DNA from 3 places in the Pseudoalteromonas sp. SG43-6 genome. Region 2 is predicted to be linked to each of the others. Evidence: predicted binding sites of a transcription regulator. Region 2 holds the regulator's gene; each other region holds the start of a gene.
The links. Region 2 encodes sigma-54, which starts transcription at its own class of promoters, with help from an activator protein. Its sites were predicted from a motif close to GTTGGCACGNNNNTNGNNT; they were not measured.
Positions count from the first base shown of each region.

Region 1: H5201_RS04105 (PAS domain-containing sensor histidine kinase) is a predicted target of sigma-54. The motif match lies at 3,495-3,513, and genes of this name have one in related genera.
Region 3: H5201_RS04065 (flagellar hook-length control protein FliK) is a predicted target of sigma-54. The motif match lies at 4,392-4,410, and genes of this name have one in related genera.

Region 1 is NZ_JACJEZ010000006.1:88,419-95,130, forward strand. Features, by position in the region: gene fliF (flagellar basal-body MS-ring/collar protein FliF) at 1-341, opposite strand, end outside; gene fliE (flagellar hook-basal body complex protein FliE) at 362-694, opposite strand; gene H5201_RS04100 (sigma-54 dependent transcriptional regulator) at 873-2,351, opposite strand; gene H5201_RS04105 (PAS domain-containing sensor histidine kinase) at 2,348-3,460, opposite strand; gene H5201_RS04110 (DNA-3-methyladenine glycosylase I) at 3,601-4,221, shown strand; gene H5201_RS04115 (sigma-54 dependent transcriptional regulator) at 4,607-6,043, opposite strand; gene H5201_RS04120 (flagellin) at 6,207-6,712, opposite strand, start outside.
Region 2 is NZ_JACJEZ010000067.1:2,985-9,696, forward strand. Features, by position in the region: gene rapZ (RNase adapter RapZ) at 1-487, opposite strand, end outside; gene ptsN (PTS IIA-like nitrogen regulatory protein PtsN) at 508-960, opposite strand; gene hpf (ribosome hibernation promoting factor) at 965-1,252, opposite strand; gene H5201_RS20260 (RNA polymerase factor sigma-54) at 1,281-2,777, opposite strand; gene lptB (LPS export ABC transporter ATP-binding protein) at 2,844-3,569, opposite strand; gene lptA (lipopolysaccharide transport periplasmic protein LptA) at 3,566-4,099, opposite strand; gene lptC (LPS export ABC transporter periplasmic protein LptC) at 4,089-4,643, opposite strand; gene kdsC (3-deoxy-manno-octulosonate-8-phosphatase KdsC) at 4,640-5,191, opposite strand; gene H5201_RS20285 (KpsF/GutQ family sugar-phosphate isomerase) at 5,191-6,162, opposite strand; gene H5201_RS20290 (calcium/sodium antiporter) at 6,188-6,712, opposite strand, start outside.
Region 3 is NZ_JACJEZ010000006.1:78,939-85,650, forward strand. Features, by position in the region: gene fliN (flagellar motor switch protein FliN) at 1-271, opposite strand, end outside; gene fliM (flagellar motor switch protein FliM) at 294-1,385, opposite strand; gene fliL (flagellar basal body-associated protein FliL) at 1,395-1,925, opposite strand; gene H5201_RS04065 (flagellar hook-length control protein FliK) at 2,028-4,322, opposite strand; gene fliJ (flagellar export protein FliJ) at 4,452-4,898, opposite strand; gene fliI (flagellar protein export ATPase FliI) at 4,898-6,232, opposite strand; gene fliH (flagellar assembly protein FliH) at 6,251-6,712, opposite strand, start outside.

The DNA.
Region 1 (6,712 bases), on a different contig from region 2:
AATTTAATATTTTGATATTCATTTTCAGGAACAGAAACCACATTGCCATCAAGTTGATAGTCAATTTTTTGTGCATCTAAAAAATCGAGCGTTTGAATTAGCTCTTCCGTTGGCATTTTTCCAAGTGGACGCATATCTGGTTGACGTGCCCAAATAATCACAAAAATAGCGATCGCTAAACAAATCGCTAATGCAATAATTAAAGTGACCTGACGTAATACATCAACGCCGTTTAATGCACTTAAATAGCCTGACTTTTGTTCTTGTTGATCGTCATTATCAGTTTGGTCGATACCGCCGCCGGCCAAAGCAAGATCTGTTGATTGATTAGATTGCGCCACAATAATTCTCCACTACCTAGTTAAACAGGCATGTTCATGATTTCTTTATAGGCTTCTACAAGTTTGTTACGAACTTGTACAGTGGCTTCAAAGGCAACCGATGATTTTTGTGATGCGATCATCGCATCCGCTAATGACACATTTCGGTCGCCCATTTCAACCGCTACGACTTTTTGTTTTGCATCAGCTTGAAGGCCATTCACGGTATTGAGTGCATCACTTAACAAATCGCCAAATTGGGCGCTCGAAGTAGGCTGCGCCTGCGTCGGTAATTTGTTTACTTGATTACTACGACCAGCTTCGAGAGCCATAGATTGCATTTCTTGAAATAATGCGCTGTTTTGAATTTTCATAATTGTCTCTGACGATGCAGTTTACTAATAACTTAATAAAGCACAAAGCATGCCAACTAATAAATTAATTAATATCAATAGCTTGAGATGTGTTTTTGTTGTCAGAGTTTTGACAAGTTTACGCCCAGCAAGGCTGAGCGTAAATTAAATAGTGAAGGAAAACAAAAATTATAGAGGCTTAAGCAGGTAAGGTGATCCCCAAATCACGCATTTGTGCCAATTTATAACGTAATGTTCGTGGGCTGATCCCTAATGTTTCAGCTACATCTTTACGCTTGCCTTGACAACGATTTAGGGTCTCTAAAATAATTCTATGCTCTTTATCTTTAAGTTCATCTTTGTAACTTCCCGAATCCAAGCTTGGTAATTCTTCACGCAGCTGATTGCGTTCTGCTGTCGCTTTTATTGCTGGCGCTTGCAGATCATAATAAGCATCATTAGTTGGTGAACTTGTAACCGCCGAAGTAGTGTTTTCTGGTGCTGAATTAACCGGCACTAAACTTGCTGATAAAGCCGCAGTTAGAGGAGTCTGGGTTAAATTTTCAATAAAAATAGCACTTTCGTCAATCATATCACCGTGGCGTAATATCAACGCACGCTGGATCACATTATCCAGTTCACGCACATTACCTGGCCAAGTATGAGCTAATAATTTTTTCTCTGCCGGTTCGCTAAGTACAGCGATAGGCTCTTTGCTTTTATTGAGATGACGTTCAATTAAATGCTTTGCCAACACGACAATATCGCCTGGACGTTGACAAAGTGGACGCCACATCAACGGAAATACATTTAACCGATAATATAAATCTTCTCTAAACTGGTGCTTAGCCACAGCCTCTTTTAAATCACGGTTACTGGTAGCCAAAATACGCACATCTAGCTTAATAGTTTTGCGACCACCTAAACGTTCAACTTCGCGTTCTTGTAATACACGTAGTAACTTAGCCTGTAGGCCTAAATCCATCTCAGTGATTTCATCAAGTAAAATTGTGCCACCTTGTGCTTGCTCAAATTTACCCGGACAAGCTTGAATCGCACCAGTAAACGCGCCTTTCTCGTAGCCAAATAATGTAGCTTCGAGCATATTTTCAGGGATCGCAGCACAGTTTATTGCGACGAATGGCTGCTCTGCGCGATCTGATTTATCATGGATAAAGCGTGCGAGTACTTCTTTACCTGAGCCACTAGGACCAAGCACCATCACACTGGCATCCGATTTAGCAACCCGACTTGCAAGTTCTAATAGCTGAATGCTACTCGGATCGGCGACAATCGGGCCATCAGTTTCTTTTTCTGGCTCAGGTAGATAGCGGCTTACCATATTAAGTAGCACTTCGGGCGCAAACGGTTTGGCCATATAGTCAATTGCCCCTAACCGCATAGCCTCAACAGCATCATCAATAGTCGCATACGCTGTCATCATTAAAACCGGTAGATCAGGGTAATTAAGATTTATGCTGCGCAGTAAATCAAGACCACTCATCGCGCCCATTTGCACATCGCTCACGACCAGCGAAAAGCTGTCTTTTTTAAGTAGCACCATAGCTTGCTCGGCACTGTCAGCCGCAACGCAATCTATTCCAGACATTTCAAGCGTATCAATCAAGGCTTCACGAAGCCCTGCATCATCTTCAACCACTAAAATCGTGTTGTTCATATTGCCTCCGCCGATGTTGACTTTGTACAAATAGGTAACAGTAAACTAAAGCAGGCTCCGCCTTGAGCATTGTTCGTTACTGCAACTCGTCCTTGGTGTGCATTTGCGACTGAACTAACTACCGCTAAGCCTAAACCTGTGCCTTGGCTTCGGGTAGTAAAAAATGGTTCAAATAATTTATCAAGTAAGCTTAAATCGACCCCAGGGCCATTATCACTTACAGTAATACACACTAGCTCGGGGTCACTCGCATCCCGCTGCGCACTTAATTGAACGAGTGCATTACTGCCAATGACTTGAATACTATTGTGAATAAGGTTTTGAATGGCACTGGCAAGCGCAGTTTTATTGCCCATTATCTCGATATCAGGCTCAGGTAAACTGACCTGAAGTTCACTATTATTAAGTGCGACCATAGCATCAGCGCCAGTTTTCACTTCAGTTAATAATTGCTGCATGGAAACATGTTCAACAACTTGCTGATCGCCACTTTTTGCGAACAACAACATATCGTTTACTTGGGTTTCGAGATCTTTTAAACGCGACATTAACTTAGTATGAAAATTGCCTCGCGAGCTTTCGGGTAACCGCTTTGAACCTAAATTAGCGGCATACAAAATCGCAGCAGACAGTGGTGTTCGCACTTGATGTGCCAAAGATGCCACCATTTTACCCAATGCACTTAAACGCTGCATATGTGCAACGCGTGTTTGTAGACGACGCGTTTCGGTTAAGTCAGTCATTAAGATTAATTGCCCTGGCTCTGGCGCTAATGCCGTTATTTCTAACTTAATTAAGCGTCCATCTTTTAGCGATACTTCATGGCCATCATCTTGTTGGGGCCGAAACGAGCGCTGGATCACACTGAACCACTTTTCACCTTCGAGTGGCTCCCCTAGCATGTCTGTTGCAATTTGATTAGCTTTAGCGATCAAACCGCGACCATCAAGCACCACAACACCCGCAGGCATTGTATCTACTAAATGACTTAACCAACTGGCTTGCTGGCGTAATTCACTTAACTCACCAATGTACTCTTCTTGCAGTAAACATGGGTTATACTGGGTCGCTGTGATAAATTGTGGTTTTAAGACATTAGCTAAGGCCATAATGCATTCTCATTTACAGGATCTAACTAGCTAAATGCACAAATTGTACCAACAATTATATTGATTAATTTCATTTACTTAGCGTATAAATAACGCGACAAAAAAATGACAAACTAAAATAAGCAAAGCAAGGAGACACTATGAATTCAACAAATTTATGTCGCTGCCCTTGGCTCGATACCAGTAAAGATGACTATGTTGCCTATCACGATGATGAATGGGGGATCCCAGTATATGATGACCAAACACTTTTTGAATTTATTACTCTGGAATCAGCACAAGCAGGATTAAGTTGGTATACGATTTTAAAGAAACGTGATGGCTATCGTCGTGCATTTTTGGATTTTGATGTAGAAAAAGTCGCACAAATGAACGAGCACGATGTTGAACGATTAATGCTTGATGAAACAATTATACGTAATCGTTTAAAAATTGTAGCAACTATAAATAACGCCAAACGTTTTATTGAAATTCAGCAAGAATTTGGCAGCTTCAGTAACTATCAATGGCAGTTTGTAGGTGGTAAGCCGTTAGTGAATGAGTTAGATAAACTTAGTGACTACCCTGCAATCACAGAGGCCTCAACTGCATTTGCAAAAGATTTAAAAAAACGGGGATTTAAGTTTTTAGGTCCAACCACAGTGTACGCCCATATGCAGGCCTGTGGTATGGTGAATGATCACAGTAATGATTGTTTTCGTAAAGCTGAGATTATTGAAAAATACTCGGTGTTAAGAGCTAGAAAAGTGACTAGGCGCTAGGATCCTAAATCTAGCGTCTAGGAATTAATGGCTGAAGCCATTTCCTACAAATGCTTAAACCACATATAAGCAGGCTTCAGCCACGAAAGATTTATATATATTTTTATCTGCTCATTTGATCTCATTCACTTCTCTTTGTGCAAAAGACCTTTAAATGATTGATCCACCACAGAGAACTCCGAGTTCAAAGAGGAAGGGATTAGGGTCCTAGCCCTTCAGCTCCGTGTAGCGCGCAGCGCCTCGGTGGTAAAAATTAAGTAACTATTTGCAAGCACCGAAATGGTAGGTAGTGCTTTAGCGCGTCAATGAACTTATCACCGTAAACGACGACCACACTCTGTAATTACTGATATTGCGAAGTAAAATATTAGCAACTTAGCACGTGTTAATCTCGTGATAGGTTATATTTTTTCATTTTTTCAACTAAGGTTGTGCGGCGTACACCCAAGATCTCCGCAGCACGCGCTACGACATAATCATAACGCTCTAAGGCCTGAGTGATCAGGCTAATTTCCAGCTCAGCTAAATAATCTTTTAGCTCAATCCCTTCGTCGGGTAAAAGGTCTGCTGATGGCTGAATTGCTTCAACTTCTGGCTCATCGTCGTAATCACTAAAACCAGTACTGAAAATATCATTGAAAGCATCACGCTCCATCAGCTCTTCGGGATATTGTGGTTCATAAGCATCAACTTCAATATAACGATATTTTGCTGGTAGATCGGGAATATCAACCACTTTATCTGGCAACATGATCACCATACGCTCAACTAAGTTCGCTAACTCGCGAATATTCCCCGGCCATGTGTGCTCTTTTAAACTATCAATTGCCCGCTCAGTAAACTTAGCGGTAGTACCACTTTGCTCATTAATACGGCGCATTAACTCTTTTAATAATAATGGAATATCATCAGCACGTTCTGCAAGAGATGGGTTTTCGATAGGAAAAACATTGAGTCGATAATATAGATCTTCGCGGAAACTTCCTTGCTCTATCATTTGTTCAAGATCACGGTGTGTTGCAGCAATCACCCGCACATCGGCTTGAATTGGTTTTGTACCACCAACCCGCTCATAGCTGCGCTCTTGTAACACTCGTAATAACTTTACTTGCATTTGTAGCGGCATATCGCCAATTTCATCTAAAAAAAGCGTCCCACCTTGGGCAAGTTCAAAGCGGCCTTTACGCGCTGAAATAGCACCAGTGAACGCGCCTTTTTCATGACCAAATAACTCACTTTCTAACAGCTCCGCAGGTATCGCCCCACAGTTAACGGGTACAAATGGCCCTGTATTACGTTTTGATAGTAAATGAACATTACGAGCAACCACTTCTTTACCAGTACCTGATTCGCCTAAAATTAATACATTAGCGTCCGTTTTAGCAACTTGTTCAATTAAAAAGCGTACATCTTTAACCGCTTCAGTTTCACCAACTAAGCCATCAAAGGTTTTGTGCGGTTTTGCGTGTTTATGCTCATTTGGTAACATCCGTTGATACTGTTGGCAATCATGCAGTAATTGAGTCGTTACATCATGGTTAAAAGGTTCACAGATAAGGCCAACTACATTGGCAATGCTCAACAGTGGTTTAAGGGTTTCACCAATTAATAGAAATGGTATTGTTGGATGGCGCTTGATCACGCTTTCATGATCTAAGCTTTGCAATGCACCGAGGATCACCATACATGATTGCTTTTGGTATTTTTCACATTCTTGTTCAAGGCTTGCATCGTCAAGCAGTTGCACTGCCTCACCAATAAAGGTAAGCGCAGCATGTAAACCAATCGCACGATTATTATTATTGTCTAAAATCAAGATCATTATTTAGCGAACCACAGTTACTACAAGCTATTAATAATTTAAATTGTAAGCGAGTTTGACAGGGATGCAAGCACAAAGCGGCAGTTTTTTGACATAGATGCCAAAAAACAGACACTAAGCTAATTGCAAGTAATACTTAAGAATTACTGTTTTATCATAGCCGTTATAATAACCCTAAAATAGATTCAGCCGATTGGTTAGCTTGGCCACGCAGTGCAACTGACGCTTGTGCTAAAATATCATTTGATACTTGCTGTGAAACCGCCTGAGCATAATCGGTATCTTGAATTCGACTTTGGCTCGCGGCAATATTTTCTTGCTGAGTACCCAAGCCTTTAATGGTACTTGCCAATGTATTTTGAAAAGCACCAAGTTCAGCTCGCTGGGCGTTAATTTCGTCCGCCGCTTGGTCACTAATATCAATTGCAGCTTGTGCACCTGCTTGAGTAGAAATATCAATTGTTGATATTACTGATGCAAAACTACCATCCGAAGGAGTAACCGTTTGATTTGCATTCGCATCTGGACCAACTTGAAACGACACCGACTGACCATCAAACAAAGGTTTACCTGCAAAATTGGCATTTTCAAACGTCTCTGTAACCTGACTTTGTAATTGCACCACTTCTTCTTGCAAAGCAGCACGGTCATTATCATTTAATGCGCCAT
Region 2 (6,712 bases):
TAATGATTAGTTTTTTATCTTTTTTCCCTAAAATCTTTTCACGGATTGACTCTGCAAGCTGGTGGACACTCAGATCAGTGGTATCAAGTATAAAGTCAGCGCGAGTAGTTAATACATCAAGTAATACTTTTTCTTGCTTGATAGCTAAATCCAGTGGCAAAGAGTCCAAAGATAATGGGTGTAAGCGGCGAGTTTCAGAAAAACGTTTGATCAGGGTTTGATCATCACTGTCTAAATAAAATAGCGTCGGATTTGCAAAACCAGGCAAGTATTCAAGAATATCGTTAAATTCTTCCTGCTCTTTCGGTAAATTACGGACATCAATACTGACGGCAATTTTGTCATAATTATCAGAGACACTGCGCACTAATGAAGGTAATAAGTTTACCGGAATATTATCTACACAATAATAGCCAAGATCTTCTACTACACGCAGAGCAACAGATTTACCTGAGCCAGAACGCCCACTGATGATGATTAACTCCATGTAAATTCTCCTTCATTTGGCTACGATTGCGCAGCAATTACGTGATACAAATCTTGGTCTGTTTTTGCGCTACGTAGTTGTTTACAAAAATCTTTGTCGTTGAGTTTATCAGCAATTGTGGCTAACGTCTTCAAATGAAGTTGGCTATCACCATCTGGCACGATGAGAGCTACAAATATATCAACTGGGCGATTATCTATCGCATCAAAATCAATCGGTGATTCACTCACTATAATTATTGCTAGCGGGTTTTCAACACCACTCATACGGCCATGAGGAATAGCAATACCACGACCAATACCCGTACTACCTAGTTTTTCTCTCGACAGTAGTGCGTTGAGGATTTCTTGTTGTGATAGCTGAGGAAGTTGTTCATGAGCCAATTGGCTGATAAATTCAATGATCCGTTTTTTGCTATTAAAAAGGACCGCAGCTTTACTGCAGTCCTGGCAAATAAGTGAGCTTAATTTCATAGTGTTAGTGTCGAGCGTGCTTCTCTTTGTGTTTAATTACCTGACGGTCAAGTTTGTCGATTAGTCCGTCAATGGCTGCATACATGTCTTGGTGCTCAGTTGAGGCAAATAATTCAGCGCCACTGACATGTAATGTGGCTTCTGCTTTTTGGCTTAGCTTTTCTACATCAAGAATGACATGGACATTATTGATATGATCAAAATGCCTTTCAAGCTTGGCAAACTTATTGTTTACATAGTCTCTTAATGAATCAGTAATTTCTACATGACGACCAGTTAAATTTAGTTGCATAAGCATTTTCCTCTTGTGATTTTACGCCTTAAATCAAACTTTTACGTTGATTTGACGGTGGAATAGCCAGTGACTCGCGGTATTTTGCAATAGTCCGTCTAGCTACTTTGATACCTTGCTCTGCCAATATATCTGCAATTTTACTATCACTCAATGGTTTCGCTGAGTTTTCTGCACTGATCAATTTTCTGATCAATGCTCGAATGGCTGTCGATGAGCATTCGCCGCCGTTCTCAGTACTTACATGGCTCGAGAAAAAATATTTTAACTCAAATATACCACGAGGGGTATGCATGTATTTTTGGGTGGTTACACGAGAAATTGTTGATTCGTGCATCTCAACCATTTCGGCAACGTCGTTTAGTACCATAGGGCGCATGGCCTCAGGGCCATGCTCAAAGAATCCTTGCTGCTGTTTAACAATGCAGTTGGTTACTTTGAGTAACGTCTCGTTACGACTTTCTAGGCTTTTAATAAACCATTTAGCTTCTTGCAAATGCGAGCGTATAAATTGGCTGTCAGTGCTTGATTTTACAGAGCGTGACATCGCCGCATATTGGCTGTTCACTCTAATTTTTGGCATGCTGTCTGGATTGAGTTCAACCACCCAGCGACCTTTAATTTTTTTCACCGAAACGTCAGGAATAACATACTCTGATTCTTCGCGTACTATGGTATCCGCAGGCTTTGGGTTAAGGCTGTGGATCAGTGTCATTACTTCTTTTAGTTCATCTTCTTTAAGCTTAGTCTTTTTCATCAAAGTGCGATAGTCACGACTAGCTAATAAATCGATATGATCAGTTAAAATCATTTTTGTCTCGCTAATCCAAGGAGTTGCAGGATCAAATTGATTTAATTGAATACATAAACATTCTTGTAGGCTGCGCGCAGCAATACCAACAGGGTCAAACAACTGAATGCGTTTTAACACTGCTTGCACTTCGTCGAGTTCGATTTCTTCTTCGTTATTACCTTGATTTAAGCTCTCTGCAATGTCTTCGCAGCTCAAGGTTAAAATACCTGAATCGTCAACGGCTTCAACAATCGCAATGGCAATGGCTTCATCGGTTGGACTAAAAGGTGTGAGTTGTAATTGCCACATTAGATATTCGTGCAAGGTTTCAGTTGAGGCACCTTGATAAATTGACTCATCTTCAGGCATTGGCCCAGATGACGTATTTGGCGCAGCACTCATGTATTCGTCCCAGGTGACGTCCATAGCCATTTCGTCACTTAAGGTCTCTTTACTTAATGCTTCGCTACTTTCTTGTTCATATTCGCTTGGCTTGTCGTCTGCTGATGCGCTAACGGTTAAGTCATCGTTATCTTGTTTTTGTTCGTTTTTACCAGCCGTGTCGTCTGAATATTCATGTTCTTCTAGCTCTAACAATGGATTGCTGTCGAGCGCTTCTTGAATTTCTTGCTGGAGATCCAATGTACTGAGTTGCAATAAGCGAATTGCTTGTTGCAGCTGTGGTGTCATTGTAAGTTGCTGGCCCATGCGCAGCTGGAGTGATTGCCTCATGTATCTCTAACAATCCTTTTATTGTTATCATCGTTAAGTCTAGCAGATACTTAGCCGAGCGTGGCTTTATAGCCTAAATTGCTCGCCCAGGTAAACATCGCGGACTGTTTGGTCGGCGAGTACATGCTCAGGGGTACCTGATGCAATTAACTCCCCATGAGAAACTATGTAGGCTTTTTCACAAACATCAAGGGTTTCTCGTACATTGTGGTCGGTAATAAGCACGCCAATACCACGGTTTTTAAGGTGTTCAATAATCTTCTTTATATCTAACACTGAAATAGGATCAACGCCAGCAAAAGGCTCATCAAGTAAGATAAATTTTGGGTTTGCGGCTAAAGCGCGTGCAATTTCAACTCGACGACGTTCACCGCCAGATAATGCCATACCTTGGCTGTCGCGGATATGTTGAATGCTAAACTCATCAAGTAAGCTGTCGAGCGCTTCTTCTCTGGCTTGTTTATTCAGCTCTTTACGAGTTTCTAAAATAGCCATCAGGTTTTGATAAACAGTTAATTTACGGAAGATGGATGATTCTTGTGGCAGGTAGCCAATCCCTAACCGTGCGCGACTGTGCATTGGCAGTAAGGTGATGTCATTATCATCAATACTGATTTTACCTTTGTCGCTTGGAACTAAACCCACAATCATATAAAAGGTGGTGGTTTTACCAGCGCCATTAGGACCCAATAAGCCAACAATGCTGCCTGCGCTAACTTCTAAACCCACGCTTTTTACAACTTGGCGACCTTTATAGCTTTTTGCTAGAAATTCAGCTTTTAATGTACTCATGGCTGCCCTTTAGATTCGTCTTTTTTACTGTCTACTGGTACCAAAATGGTGTGCACACGATCGCTTGAGCTTGCGCCTTTTTCAGCACTGATCAGTTGCTGGTCCATATCATAGGTAATGCTTCTGGCATTGATTTTTTGACCTGCCTGAGTGACTTGTGCATTGCCAACCAAGGTTAAATAGCGCTTAGCGACATCGTAACGGACTTCATCAGCACTGGCACTCATTACTGTGCCATCAGTTTGTTTTTCTTCAAAGTAAGCCGGACTGCCAGTTGCGACAAGTAGTTGTTTGTTATCGCCTAAATCTTCGCGCTTATGGACTTCAAGTCGATCCGCTTTGATACGGCGGTTACCATGAATGATTTCAACATTTTTTTCAAAAATACCGATATTATCTTTCAGTTGGGCAAGCTGCGTGTCAGCACTGATAGAGACTTGATCTGCAGGTGGTGTCGTATTTTCAGCAAAGCTTGCAAAAGCAATGAATAAGCTTGGTATAACAAGCAAGTGAGCAAATTTATTGGTCATAATATATGGTTCGCGTATGGTTAATTAGTTCTACCACTTCGGCTTTTAAGTCGGCATGGAGACCGCGCCCAGTGATTTTTAAATTTGGTCCGATTAATTCAACTGGTTGTTCTGAACTCATGGTTTGTAGTTCAATATCAACCTGAATATTATCTGCGTTTATATGTTCAATCATGGCATTATTGGTCAGGTTTTTAGCAACCACATTACCTTCTAAAATTAATTGATGATTTTCATATAAGGTGGCTTCATCGGCATTAATTTGCCACGTCTGCTGTTGATTATAGAGTGTAAAAATAGGTTGTTCAAAGTAAGTGAACCCTAACTGTTGATAGAGTTCCATTTTTGCAGCTGTTACTTTGTGGCTAATTTTACCTTGTTCATCAAATGCGGTTTGTTTTAATGCCACCGCAGTATAATCAGGTTTTGCTATTATATCTTCTTGGTGTTGTTTTATGGCGGTACTTTGATAAAAATACGGATACCACAGCCATACCATGCAGCCGACAAATAATACGCATAATATTAAACGCGCACTATTCATGAGCTCGTGCCTTCGCTGGTTAATGATTTACCATTTTCGAGCATTAATAAATCAGTGAGTTCACGCACCGCCCCAAAGCCACCAGGTAGCATGGTTGTATAATGTGAAATGCGTTTGATTAGTGGATGCGCATCATTTACTGCCACCGCAAAACCAACCAATTCCATTACCGGCAAGTCAGGTCCGTCATCGCCTATGTAAGCGATTTGTTCATCGCTTAACTGCAATTTATCCTTGAGCTGTTGATAAGCTTGCAACTTGTTTTCTTGGCCTTGGTAAATATGCGGTACTGTCAGGCTAGTCATCCGTTGCTGAACTATCTGTGAATGACGACCGGTGATCACGGCAACTTCAAAACCGCTATTGATCAGTGCTTTGATACCAAAGCCATCTTTAGTATTAAACGCTTTGAGTTCTTCACCTTGGTTACCAAGATAAATACGACCATCTGAAAACACCCCATCGATATCACAGATCAGGAGTTTGATTTTTTGTGCTCGCTCGCGAGCATCATCTGAAAGTGGCTGATATAAGTCAGCAAACTGCATTATAAAACTCCTGCTTTGAGCAAATCTTGCATATTAAGAGCACCAATAGGGTGGTGTTTATCATCAACTACAATTAAGCCATTGATACGCTTATTCTCCATGATATTGAGTGCCTCGGCGGCAAGCATATCAGCAGTTGCAGTAGTGCAAGAGCGGGTCATGACAGTGCTTATCAAAGTACTGTGAATATCTATTCGTTGCTCTAAAATTCGCCGTAAATCACCATCAGTAAAAAGCCCTGCAAGTTGCCCTGTGTCATCAACAATAGCTGTCATACCTAAGCCTTTTGCCGACATTTCGATTAATGCATCTTTGATACATTGCTTATCATTGATCATAGGCGTTGCTGGGCCACTGTGCATAATATCTTTTAAACACAATAGTAAACGTTTACCTAAGCTACCACCAGGATGCGATAGCGCAAAGTCATCGGCGGTAAAGCCACGGGTTTCTAGCAGAGCAACGGCTATTGCATCACCCATCGCAAGTGTTGCAGTCGTGCTCGCAGTCGGAGCGAGTCCTAATGGGCAGGCCTCTTGACTTACTTTGATGCATACATGTGCATCAGCCCAATTTGCCATTGATGATTCAGGGTTACCTGTCATGGCGATCATTTTTGCGCCAATACGTTTAATAACCGGAATAATATTCAGTACTTCGCTGGTTTCGCCTGAGTTAGAAATAAGCATAACCACGTCATCACGAGTGATCATCCCTAAATCACCATGACTGGCTTCACCCGGGTGGACAAAAAACGCAGGCGTGCCAGTGCTTGCCAGTGTTGCAGCAATTTTATTACCAATATGCCCAGATTTCCCCATACCGACTACTATGATCCTACCGTGACATTGATACATCAATTGGCAAGCTTGATTAAAGTTTTCGTCTAGATATTGGGTTATATCAAGCAGTGCTTGGCGCTCTATTTCTAGCACCCGCTTACCTTGTTCAATAAAATTTAACTGCGTCATTGTGTTATCCATTTTGTGGCTAGCATTAAGCAACTTGGCTGAAAATATAACCTTGATAGATTAAAAACGCGACCAATAACAGGCCACCTTCAACTCTATTAATGCGTCTTGTGCCCCTAAAACTCAAGGACATAGCAATAAGGGCTATGGTGGCACCAATCATTATTAAGGCATCACGGTTTGCAGCTGAAGGATCAATAATTGAAGGGTTGATAATCCCAGCCAGTGGCAACACAGCTAAAATGTTAAAGATATTTGAGCCAACAATATTACCCAGTGCTAAATCATCTTCGTTTTTTAATACCCCAGCAATACAGGCTGCAAGCTCAGGCAAACTGGTACCAATAGCAATAATGGTTAACCCTATTACTAAATCACTTAGGCCAAAGTATTTGGCTATATCAACTGCTGAGCCAACTAAAAAATGTGAGCTGACAGGCAGTAATATCATACCAATAATTAACCAAAATAAAGCCGATTTGGTGGGCACGTTATCTGGTACGTCTTCACAGGCTTCACTTACAAATGGGTCATCAGCTTGGTTTTTAGC
Region 3 (6,712 bases), on a different contig from region 2:
CACCGGCAACACGATCAAGTTCAACAACTGAACCTTGGTTAAGCTGAAGTAAGTTACGAATATTGATTTTTGAACGCCCAACTTCCATCGAAATAGTTACCGGGATATCTAAAATTGTATCGAGTTTGCGTTTTTCTTCGCCACTCATTTCATGTCTAGTATCACTTAACTCGTCAAGTTCAGTTACTTTGGCACCGTCAGAACTGTCGGTTCCTTCGGCTTCGGCTAAAGCAGCCGCCCATTCGTCCATTGTATCTTGGTCATCACTCATACTATTAAACCTTTTAATTCTCTTACCAGTCTAAATCTACGCCTTCTGAAAGGTGTAGATCATCTTCTAGTTCTGCTAATTCCGCATCTGAATCAAGCTTTTTGCCACCTTTTGTAAAGACATGCAACTCTGATTTGACTGATTCAGGACGTCTAATTTTTTCACTAATTTGCAGCGCAACGTTATCACGAGAACGACCCATTTTCGCCCTAAAGGTCGGCAGCTCTTCGACAAACACCGTTATGTGCTCTGGCATTTCAACAGGAATAATATCCCCAGCCTTAAGCTCCATAATTTGCGCTAAGGTTAAATCAACTTCAAGCAGTTGTGTTGATATTTCAACTTCAACATCCATAATTTCATCACGTAAGGCTTTGCTCCAACGTAAATCGGTATCTTCAGTATCTGATTGCACACCAGCATCGAGTAATTCACGAATAGGTTCAAGCATTGAATACGGCAATGCGATATGGAAATCTCCGCCACCGCCATCCAGCTCAATATGGAATGAACTGATCACTACTACTTCGGTGGGGCTGACGATATTCGCCATTGCTGGATTAACTTCTGAATCAAGATATTCAAAAGACACGTCCATTACCGGCGCCCATGCTTCTTTGTAATCTTCAAAGATTATTTTTAATAGCATTTGTACAATACGGCGCTCAGTAGGCGTAAATTCACGACCTTCTATTTTCGCATGATAGCGACCATCGCCACCAAAAAAGTTATCAACCAAGATAAACACTAACCGTGCTTCCATGGTGATTAATCCAGTACCTTTAAGAGGACGAAAGCGCACCATGTTAAGACTGGTAGGAACAAATAAAGTGTGGATATATTCACCAAACTTTATCATTTGTACGCCATTGATAGAAACCTCAGCAGTGCGGCGCATCATATTAAACAAGCTAATTCGCATGTGTCGAGCAAATCGTTCGTTCACAATCTCCAGAGTCGGCATGCGACCACGAACAATACGATCTTGTGAAGAAAAATCGTATTGTAGCGTATTACCGCTGCCATCATCACCGTCCTGTAGATCCTCCTCTTCGACTTCATCGACACCATGCAACAGGGCATCGATTTCATCTTGGGATAATAAATCGCTCACGCTGACCCCTTATTGCATTACAAAGCCGGTAAACAACACCCGCTCGATTACTTTACTTCCCTCTACGTCCATTAACGCCGCTTGTACTTTATCAAGCGCTGCTACTCGCAGGGTTTCTTTTCCTTCGCTAGTGCCCAGTTCATCTGCGGTGGTGGTTGAAAACACACCAAGCAATGTACCTTCAATTAGTGGAATATGCTTTTTGGCCGTTTCTTCATTCACATCACCGCGCACTAATAATTGCACTTTTATTTGCACAATACGGTCACGACTTGCACCTGGTACGTTAAAAATAAAAGGTCGAGGCATCGCAACATATAAAGCACTGCCAACCTTTGCACCACTGCCACTTACCTCTGCAGTTTCAGTTGCAGGTGCAACCGATTCGTCTGCAAGTGTTTCAGGAGCAGCGTCTGAGCCTGACATCAAGAAAAAGCCAGCGGCACCACCAATTACCAATACCGCAGCAATAATAATTATAATCAGCTTTTTTTTACTTTTACTGCCATCTTCAATTTCTAAATTTGCTTCTTCAGCCATGCCGCTTTCCTTTATGCCTTGATAATAGCGATATTACGAGTGTCACCGCGCACCATCAAGTTATTTATTTTTATAGTCTTATACCTCATATAATAGCAGGTGTTAGGCATAGTAATCTATTGATGATGAAGATTGTTGCCCAGAGCCGCGAATTGGTTGCTGAGTTAATGCAGTTTCCTCTTCATTTTGTTGCTGATTTGCCTGTTGACCACGACCATTTTGTTGTCCGTCACCACCAGTATCACTTTGACTATTCCCCTGCTGGATACTGCTTTCACCCAGTTCAATTCCCTGCTGCGCTAACATTTCCCGTAATCTCGGCATTGATTGCTCAAGGGCTTCTTTGGCTTGCTGATTTTGCACCACAAAGTTAATGTGAGCTTGTTCTGCATCGCTACGAATACGAATTTGCATACTGCCCATTTCTGGCGGATCAAGACGTATTTCAGCTTCTTTATTATTAATGCTTAACAATGCACTCACTCGTTCTTGCAGTAACTTGGCAGCATCACTTTTCATGATATTCAACGCTTGTAACGCAGTTGGATCAATATTTATTTGTCTTGTCTGTGATGTAGGACTCGCTTGCTGAGCATGCATTACTTGCATATCAGCCAAAGCTTGTTGATAACTTTGCTCACTCCCTTCTACAGCCGTGGCTGTTGTAACTGCAGTGGTTAATCCGGTGAGCTGGCCAAACAATTGATTTACACGTGCCAATGTGTTGTCGCGCACAGGGCTTTGCTCTGCTTTAATATTTTCAGCAAATTGCTCGCTTTTTAGAACATTATCTTGTACTGCCAGTTTCACTTCTTGCTCTTTGCTTGCAGCCTTTATAAGTGCATCTTGTGGCGCAGATACTTTATTTGTATCTGATTTAGCGGTGCTGCTATTGGTAGTTGTAGTGCTTGCTAAATTATCTGCCATTGACTGAACCGTCAATTGAGCTTTTGACTCAGTCCTTTTTTCAGTACTCTCTGGCTGGGCTAATTCAGTAATCGCCTTATTGATCTGAGTTAATAAAGCCCCTTTGGGCTGCTCATTGCTCACAAAATTTCGTAATTGCTGGCTTAATGCCTGTTTTTGCATAGGGCTTAACAGCGAAATATCTTTACTTAGTTGAGTTAGCTCTGCGGTGTTAATTGTCGCAACTGCCGTGGTAGGTTTTGCAGCTTCTTTACTATTAAGCGCTACAAATTCAGCCAGCATTTTTTTTAAGTCAGTTATGTTAGCCGGTGATGGATCTTGCTGACGAATGACATCAACCTGAGTTTGTAGCTGTTTTTGCTGCTCCGGTGTTAAGCTCGCCAACAGTGGATTTTCATTTTTTTGCACAGTTGTCGTTGAGTTAAGTAATACCTTGCTGATTTGCTCTAGTACAGCACTATTATTACGCTTTGACTGTTCAGCTGCTTTTTCTGATACATCAGTTTGAGAGCTTGAAGCAACACCTTTAACCGCTTCAGCGTCCATTGCTACTTCAGTGGCACTTTTGATTGCTTGTTTAGCGTTAGCAGTAACGTTAGTAACTGCTGCATCTGCAGTTAGTGCTGCGCTCTGTTGAGGTTTTCCTTGCTGAGCAAGCATAGCGTCGGAACCTTTAGCTAATACTTCACTGTCTTGTGGTTTACCTTGGCTTGTATTTGCAGCAGCAATTATTTGAGCTGCGTCATTGTCAACTTGCCCGCTTTTTAAAGCAGTTGTAGTAGCAACCGCTTGTTGGATTGTTGGCTGCATTGCCATCGCTTTATTTTGCGATGTCTCTTTTGCGACTTGAATATCATCAATAATAGGAGTAACTGCATCATCAGGCGGAGTGTTCCCCTTTAGCTGAAGTTGTTTATCAATTGCCTCTGCCAGCAGCGTTTTTTCTGTAAGTAACGATGGTTTTAGCTGTTTATCGACTAATTGTGCAATCGGATCATCAGTAGCAGGAGTCTCTGTATCAATAATAGGCGTAACATCATCAATTGGACGGGCTCCAGTGACTTTAACAAGCTTAGGGTCTATTTTTTCCTCGCTGTATTTCCCCAACTTTGAAAGTAATGAGGAATTTTCAACAGTTGGCGTATTATTTACCCGAGTGTCCATGTTATTAGCCGCCGTTATTTGCGCAAGCATTGCATCACCAGACATCGCATTTTCATCACTGTTGTCAACAGACGTTTCTTGTGCTTTTTCAGCAACAATTACGGCTTCAGCTGAACGTGGCTCAGCACCCGTTGAATTAACCTTGGTAGATGTTTCCGCAGCATTGTTGGCACTTTGTAATTGGCTAAAAAAGTCACTATCAGTACTTTCTTTATCTGCTGCTGCACCACCTTTGGCACTGTCTTTTTTATTTAACTGAACATCCAGCTCAGTTGAGATAAACACTGAAAGATCACTAATAGCCATAATTCACCTAGATTAAAAGTGGCAATTTGCCGCCGCAGTTTGCCAGAATAAATACTTATTACATCAAACAAGCAAATAATATGCCTAAGCTGATTTGAATTAATAAATAACCCTTTTTTGGGCAATAGACTATAAAACGCGACGTCTTTGGTAAAATTGATTTGCGGAAAATTCATCAAGCATTTTTTGTTCATTTTTTTGTGCGATCACATTCGCTTTAAGTTGCTGTTTTTCTATTAACTTAGCAACCGCTTTAGCCTTAATCTGCTGTTTAAGCCATAAACTTTGGCGTTGTGAGACAACTTGTTTAGCGGTACTGACAGTATTCGCTTGTTGACGAATGGCTTCTTCGATTTTGGCAATGAAAGCATGATATTGACTAAACCCGGCGCTACTTAAACCGGACTTTCCTTTTACATGTAATTGCTGAGTATATTCTAAGCGAAAGTTATTCAAGCCTTGCAATTTTTGTTGATTGCCTTGCAAGTTTTGCTGCGCTTGTAAATAATTTATCCGTAAAGCTTCTTCTTTATCATTTTCTATTTTCAGCAATAAACTGAGCTTATTGGTTGCCATTATGCTTGTCCTAATAATTGCGCAAGCCCTTGTAGGCCATCGTCATAGCTGATCACATCCTTCATGCCTTGTTGTAAAAATGCATTCACTCTTGGCATCATATTAATGGCCTGATCAAGCATTTGGTCGGTGCCTTTTTGATAAGCACCTAAAGTAATCATATCTTTATTTTGCTGGAACATTGAATACACTTGTTTTAACACTCGCGCTTGTTGCATATGTGCTTCTGAGACAACTTGTGGCATCACCCGTGAAATCGATTTTTCTATATCAATAGCAGGATAATGACCACTGTCAGCGAGCTCTCTGGATAACACGATATGACCGTCTAAAATGGCTCGCGCCGCATCAGCAATCGGATCTTGCATATCATCCCCTTCACTCAGTACAGTAAAAAACGCTGTGATAGAGCCTTGCCCTTCGCCGCCATTACCAGCACGTTCCACCAGCGCGGGTAGCTTTGCAAATACTGAAGGCGGATAACCTTTAGTCGCCGGTGGTTCACCAACCGCAAGCGCTATTTCGCGCTGCGCCATGGCATAACGCGTTACAGAATCCAGTAGCAATAAAACATTTAAACCTTGATCGCGAAAGTACTCTGCGATAGTTACCGCACTTTCACAACCTTTCAATCGCATTAATGGCGATGCATCGGCTGGAGCAGCAACTACGACAGAACGCTTACGCCCTTCCACACCGAGTATTTCTTCGATAAATTCTTTTACTTCGCGGCCACGCTCCCCCACTAAACCAACAACTATTACATCAGCTTCTGAGCCTCGGGTCATCATACCCAGTAATACCGACTTACCCACCCCGGAGCCTGCAAATAGCCCCATGCGCTGGCCTTGGCCAACAGTTATCACTGAATTAATAGCGCGTACGCCAACATCCATCGGCTGCGTAATTGGTCGTCGAGATAATGGGTTAATGGAATTTTGTGCAAATTTTAAGTAATGCTCTGCTTTAATAGCTCCAAGCCCATCCAACGGACGCCCTAAGCCATCAACAACACGACCAAGTAAACACATACCAACAGGCAGTCCGGTATCATTTACTTGTGGGATCACTCGCGCACCAGGTAGTACACCAGAAATATGGTCATTTGGCATCAAGTAAAGCGTCTGGTCATTAAAACCAACAATTTCAGCATCAACAAAACCATTCATGGTTTCAATTTTACATTGGCTGCCAACTGGCGCGCGTAATCCTTTCGCCTCTAATGTTAACCCTACAACACGGGTTAAAATTCCCGCAACAGCAGGCGTTGGACTATGAATATGTTTTTGATACTGTTGTAAGCGTTCACTTAATGGGCGTGGTTGAGAACTCATTGCAAACCAAAAATGGAGTTAGATACCACTACTATGCAAAAAACTATCCAACGTTTCTTTGACGCGGGTTTTTATAGTCATATCAATAGATGATTGTGGTGTTTTTACTTGGCAACCACCGCGATCTAAAGTCGGCTCTGCAACTAACTGCCAATGGTTTTCAGCTAGTGCAGCTTCGCCATAACTATTTTTAACCAGTTCAATGTCTTCAGGGTGTAAATGAATACGCACACTTTGCTGCTCATTGGCTAACGCATCGATACACTGCTTTAAACTTTGCAAAATGATTTCAGGGGAGGTTTTAATTTCTTGATAAACTAACGCTTCGGTTAGCATTACGGTTAACTGTACAAGTTGCTTTTCGGCGTCATCATCGACTTTAGCTAATGGCGCTGACAAACTATCCAACAATGCTTTTAGACCCGTTAGCTGTTCTTCAATCAGTGGTTTTACTTCTTCTTGACCTTGTGTTTTACCAAG